2 regions of the Staphylococcus felis genome follow, and region 2 is predicted to be linked to the other one. Evidence: a T-box and tRNA genes for the amino acid it is inferred to sense, from the RefSeq annotation. Region 2 holds a T-box; the other holds one or more tRNA genes.
What was found. The T-box of region 2 lies ahead of C7J90_RS09880 (valine--tRNA ligase). A T-box ahead of a tRNA ligase gene usually reads a tRNA of that ligase, here a tRNA-Val.
Positions count from the first base shown of each region.

Region 1: it encodes a tRNA-Val, which carries the amino acid that the T-box ahead of C7J90_RS09880 (valine--tRNA ligase) is inferred to sense. The anticodon was not compared.

Region 1 is NZ_CP027770.1:90,794-94,064, reverse strand. Features, by position in the region: rRNA gene C7J90_RS00505 (23S ribosomal RNA) at 1-936, shown strand, start outside; rRNA gene rrf (5S ribosomal RNA) at 1,009-1,123, shown strand; tRNA gene C7J90_RS00495 (tRNA-Asn) at 1,134-1,208, shown strand; tRNA gene C7J90_RS00490 (tRNA-Glu) at 1,210-1,281, shown strand; tRNA gene C7J90_RS00485 (tRNA-Val) at 1,292-1,367, shown strand; tRNA gene C7J90_RS00480 (tRNA-Tyr) at 1,390-1,473, shown strand; tRNA gene C7J90_RS00475 (tRNA-Gln) at 1,478-1,552, shown strand; tRNA gene C7J90_RS00470 (tRNA-Lys) at 1,556-1,628, shown strand; gene cdaA (diadenylate cyclase CdaA) at 1,933-2,739, shown strand; gene C7J90_RS00460 (CdaR family protein) at 2,740-3,271, shown strand, end outside.
Region 2 is NZ_CP027770.1:2,104,197-2,107,467, reverse strand. Features, by position in the region: gene hemL (glutamate-1-semialdehyde 2,1-aminomutase) at 1-681, shown strand, start outside; gene C7J90_RS09885 (AbrB family transcriptional regulator) at 777-1,835, shown strand; T-box leader at 1,902-2,108, shown strand; gene C7J90_RS09880 (valine--tRNA ligase) at 2,149-3,271, shown strand, end outside.

The DNA.
Region 1 (3,271 bases), 470 kb from region 2:
CCCGCACGAAAGGCGTAACGATTTGGGCACTGTCTCAACGAGAGACTCGGTGAAATCATAGTACCGGTGAAGATGCCGGTTACCCGCGACAGGACGGAAAGACCCCGTGGAGCTTTACTGTAGCCTGATATTGAAATTCGGTACAGTTTGTACAGGATAGGTAGGAGCCATTGAAGCGTGAGCGCTAGCTTACGTGGAGGCATTGGTGGGATACTACCCTAATTGTATTGGATTTCTAACTCGCAGCACTTATCGTGCTGGAAGACAGTGTCAGGCGGGCAGTTTGACTGGGGCGGTCGCCTCCTAAAGTGTAACGGAGGCGCTCAAAGGTTCCCTCAGAATGGTTGGAAATCATTCATAGAGTGTAAAGGCATAAGGGAGCTTGACTGCGAGACCTACAAGTCGAGCAGGGTCGAAAGACGGACTTAGTGATCCGGTGGTTCCGCATGGAAGGGCCATCGCTCAACGGATAAAAGCTACCCCGGGGATAACAGGCTTATCTCCCCCAAGAGTTCACATCGACGGGGAGGTTTGGCACCTCGATGTCGGCTCATCGCATCCTGGGGCTGTAGTCGGTCCCAAGGGTTGGGCTGTTCGCCCATTAAAGCGGTACGCGAGCTGGGTTCAGAACGTCGTGAGACAGTTCGGTCCCTATCCGTCGTGGGCGTAGGAAATTTGAGAGGAGCTGTCCTTAGTACGAGAGGACCGGGATGGACATACCTCTGGTGTACCAGTTGTCGTGCCAACGGCATAGCTGGGTAGCTATGTATGGACGGGATAAGTGCTGAAAGCATCTAAGCATGAAGCCCCCCTCGAGATGAGATTTCCCAACTTCGGTTATAAGATCCCTCAAAGATGATGAGGTAAATAGGTTCGAGGTGGAAGCGTAGCGATACGTGGAGCTGACGAATACTAATCGATCGAAGACTTAATCAAATTCATAACAAGGTTTGCTTGTGAGATATTACTTACTATCTAGTTTTGAATGTATAAGCATTCAAATGTTTATCTGGTGCCAATGGCAAAGAGGTCACACCTGTTCCCATGCCGAACACAGAAGTTAAGCTCTTTAGCGCCGATGGTAGTCGGACTTACGTTCCGCAAGAGTAGGACGGTGCCAGGTATACAATTATTCCACAGTAGCTCAGTGGTAGAGCTATCGGCTGTTAACCGATCGGTCGTAGGTTCGAGTCCTACCTGTGGAGCCATGGCCCCTTGGTCAAGCGGTTAAGACACCGCCCTTTCACGGCGGTAACACGGGTTCGAGTCCCGTAGGGGTCACTACTATATTGGAGAATTAGCTCAGCTGGGAGAGCATCTGCCTTACAAGCAGAGGGTCGGCGGTTCGAACCCGTCATTCTCCACCATTTTTAAAAAATGAATACATACGGAGGGGTAGCGAAGTGGCTAAACGCGGCGGACTGTAAATCCGCTCCTTCGGGTTCGGCAGTTCGAATCTGCCCCCCTCCACCATTTTTGGGCTATAGCCAAGCGGTAAGGCAACGGACTTTGACTCCGTCACTCGCTGGTTCGAATCCAGCTAGCCCAGCCATAAGAGCCATTAGCTCAGTTGGTAGAGCATCTGACTTTTAATCAGAGGGTCAGAGGTTCGAATCCTCTATGGCTCATTTTTAAAACCTTATTCCTTCACTGGGATAAGGTTTTTTTGGTTGTATATTTTTAACGATTGATGCAACAAACACATCATGACTGTACATTTTTGCATTAAACCCCAAATAACCATTTCTTTAAGCCACTTAAAAATTGCGATAGTTAAGTTTTGGTTTGAGTATTCAAGTCAATCTCAAAATGAATAACTCATTGATATTTAAAAAGGTTAAATTTTTAAAATAATTTCAAATGGGATATGACAACTGACTAGAATGATTGGTATAATAAACGTTATGGGAATAGATTACCGGAGGAGATGCTATGCGAATTTCAAACCTCTTTCAAAATTTAAGCACACTTGAGATTATAACTGGTATTCTAGATTTATTAATTGTATGGTATGTTATTTACCTACTCATTACTGTGTTTAAAGGGACTAAAGCGATACAACTTTTAAAAGGGATTTTGTTTATATTAGTAGGTAAAGCGATTAGTGAATATTTACAGTTAACGACGACATCAAGGTTATTTGATCTAGTGATGCAATGGGGATTTTTAGCAATTATCGTCATTTTCCAACCTGAAATACGGCGAGCGTTAGAACAGCTTGGAAGAGGGAGTTTGTTTAAGCGCTATTCAATGACGTCTTCAGTGGAAGCTCCGAAACTGGTTGAGGCAGTTTCTAAAGCAGTACAATATATGGCTAAGCGCCGTATTGGAGCACTGATTGTTTTTGAAAAAGAGACAGGATTACAGGATTATATTGAAACCGGCATACCCATGCATTCAGATATTTCCCAAGAGTTATTAACAAATGTATTTATACCTAATACCCCTCTACACGATGGCGCTATGATTATACAAGGCGACAAAATTGCAACAGCAGCAAGTTATTTGCCGTTATCTGATAGCCCTAAAATTGCTAAAAGTTTAGGAACACGACATCGTGCTGCTGTTGGGATTTCAGAAGTTTCAGATGCTTTTACAGTTATTGTATCTGAAGAAACGGGGTCTGTATCTGTCACTTTTGATGGAAAACTTAGAAAAGATATTAGTACAGATGTATTTGAGGAATTATTGACCGAGCATTGGTTCGGTACGCACTTTTCAAAGAAGGGTGTGAATTAAATGTTTGAATCTAAATGGGGATTACGTTTTTTTGCGTTGATTTTAGCATTGCTGTTATTTTTATCGGTTAATAATGTTTTTGGCAAAACATTTAGCACTGATAACATTGCAAGTAATGGAAATAAAACAATTAAAAATGTACCAGTTCAGGTGATTAATAAAAGTAACGATTTATATGTATCAGGCGCACCAGATAGTGTTGATATTGAGCTCAATGGGCCGCAATCGAAAGTGTTACAAGCACAAAAAATTGAAGATTTCAAAGTCACATTGAACACAACAGATCTACAACCTGGTGAACGTACGGTAGATTTTCAAGTGAATGGTTTGGATAAAGATATCAATTATCGTGTTTATCCTAAAGAAGCGACCCTATCAATTGAAAAGAAAGAAACACGGGAAGTGACGATTGATCCTAATATTAGTCGCTATTCTGTTGCTCCAGATAAACAAATAGATGAAGCGACAGTAACACCAACAACTGTAAAAGTGACTGGTGGAAAGGAACAACTTGACCGTATTGCATATGCCA
Region 2 (3,271 bases):
ATAGTCGAGCCTGTATCTGGTAATATGGGGGTTGTTCCACCTATTAATGACTTTTTGAAAGGATTACGTGAAATTACAAAACGTTATGATGCCTTACTCATATTCGATGAGGTAATGACTGGATTTAGAGTGGGATATCATTGTGCTCAAGGTTATTATGACGTTATTCCAGATTTAACATGCTTAGGTAAAGTTATTGGCGGTGGATTGCCAGTTGGTGCGTTTGGCGGACGAAAAGACATAATGGATCACATTGCACCGAGTGGCGATATTTATCAAGCTGGTACACTTTCTGGTAATCCGCTTGCAATGACAAGTGGTTATATGACTTTAAGCCAACTTACACCTGAAAGTTATCAATACTTTAATGAACTTGGTGATAAATTAGAAGTTGGACTGAAGACTGTTTTCGGTAAGCATCAAGTCCCGCTTACGATAAATCGTGCTGGGTCAATGATTGGTTTCTTTTTAAATAAAGGACCGGTCACAAACTTCAAGGAAGCCAATCAATCTGATTTAAAATTATTTAGTCAGTTGTATCGCGAATTAGCACAAGAAGGTATCTTTTTACCGCCATCACAATTTGAAGGTATGTTTTTGTCTACAAAACATACTCATAAAGATATCGAACAAACAATAGAAGCTTTCGATATTGCGTTAACACGTATTTTAAATGCGTAAGATGACGTTTTGAAAACGATATTTTGGACTAGGCTGAGTTTTTTGTCTCGGCCTTTTTAACATATCATTGCGTTTGAAAACATAAAGGGGAACATATGTCGAAACTATATCTAAAGAACAATCTGATTGTATTATTACTTTCTATTATTTTGGGTTTTATTCTATATTATATGAATATAATGCTACCATGGATGTTCGGGCCTATCATTGCAAGCTTAATAGTTGTTAAAATACTCAAATTAGAGGTAGAATGGCCGTCTTGGTTGAGCCAGCTTGGGTTGGTTTTGTTAGGTGTTCAAATTGGAAGTGCATTTACTAAATCGGTAATGAATGATATTAAGAATGACTTTTTTTCAATTGTAATCGTGAGTGTTTTGTTAGTCATTTTGGCTTTAATCGTATCTATTGGATTTCAAAAAATTGCAAAAGTAAATGTCGAAACAGCTATACTGAGTGTCATACCAGGTGCTTTAAGTCAAATGTTAGTTATGGCTGAAGAAAACAAAAAGGCAGATATATTAGTAGTCAGTTTAACTCAAACGTCTAGAATTATTTTTGTAGTTATTTTAGTTCCATTAATTTCATTCTTTTTTCAAAATGAGACGACTACAAACAGCGCAGTTAAGACTGCACATCACATGACCCATGTATTACAAGTTTCACACATCATGATTTTAATAATAGGTATTATTATTGTTTATTATGTAATGAAGTGGATTCATTTCCCTACAAAAATGTTACTCGCACCAATTGTTGTGCTTATTATTTGGAATATATCAACAGGCCTAACATTTACTTTGGATCAGCCTATTATTGCAGCTGCACAAGTGATTTATATGATACGTGTCGGTTTGCAAATTGCACATTTGACGAGTAGGTTAAAGGGGCGAATTGCACTAGCGATTGCGTTTCAAAATGTGCTGCTTATCATTTGTAGCTTAATAATGGTGATTTTATTAAGCTTTATAAATCACGAATCGATTAATGAGTTGTTTTTAGGAGCTGCACCAGGTGGAATGAGTCAAATCGTGCTTGTAGCATTAGAAACAGGTGCAGATGTAGCACTAATATCAAGCTATCATATTTTTAGAGTTTTCTTTATTTTATTTTTGATTGCACCGATGATTCATATTTTCTTAAAACGCCGTGTTTAGCTTGTTGTATTTTCACACAATTTATTGACTTAATCGTTAATTCAGTATACTATAAAAGAGAATTTAATAACCATTTGGGAGGAGTACACTTATTATTTTTTTAGAGAGTGCATGTTTGGTGGAAATGCATAAAAGCGTAAGTGGAAGGTAGCCCAGTAATGACCTTAACTGAATTGTAGTAAGTTAAGGCGTGTCATGAGCGTTAATCATATGAGTGCAATAATTTTTCAATTATTGAATATAGGTGGTACCACGGAAACATCCGTCCTATTTTTTAGGACAGATGTTTTTTTATTTTATGGAGGGATTTTAAATGGAAATGAAACCAAAATACAATCCGCAAGAAGTTGAAGCGGGTCGTTATCAATCTTGGTTAGATCAAAATTTATTTACACCAAGTAAAACATCGGATAAAGACACATACACGATAGTGATTCCACCTCCTAATGTAACAGGTAAATTACATTTAGGACATGCATGGGATACAACGTTACAAGATATATTAACACGTATGAAACGTATGCAAGGATATGATACTTTATATTTACCTGGTATGGACCATGCGGGCATTGCTACTCAAGCTAAAGTAGAAGCTAAAATGAGAGAAGAAGGTATTTCTCGTCATGATATCGGACGTGAAAAGTTTCTTGAAAAAGCATGGGAATGGAAAGAAGAATATGCTGAGTTTATTCGTCAACAATGGGCTAAACTTGGATTAGGGCTTGATTATTCAAGAGAGCGATTTACTCTAGATGAAGGTCTAAGCAAAGCGGTTAAAAAAGTGTTTGTTGATATGTACAACAAAGGATTAATTTATCGCGGAGAACGTATCATTAATTGGGATCCTAAAGCGCGCACAGCATTGTCAGATATTGAAGTGATTCATGAAGATGTGAACGGTAAGTTTTATCATTTTAAATATCCTTATGCGGATGGGGAAGGATTTATTGAAATTGCAACGACACGACCTGAAACAATGCTTGGAGATACAGCAATAGTAGTTAATCCAAATGACGCTCGATACAAAGATGTTATTGGTAAAAAGGTTATTTTACCAATTGTTGGACGCGAATTACCGATTTTAGGCGATGAATACGTTGATCAAGAGTTTGGTAGTGGGGCTATGAAAGTGACGCCTGCACACGATCCAAATGATTTTGAAATTGGAAACAGACATGAACTTGAGCGCATCGTTGTTATGGATGAAACTGGACATATGAACGAACATGCAGGTAAGTATGAAGGATTGGATCGATTTGACTGTCGTAAACAACTCGTAAAAGATTTAGAAGCACAAGGCTTAGTCATTAAGATTGAAGATCATATGCATTCTGTAGGTCATTCTGAACGAAGTGGTGCTATTGTTGAGCCGTATTTGTCTACACAATGGTTTGTCAAAATGAAGCCGTTAGCGGAACAAGCTTTAAACAATCAAA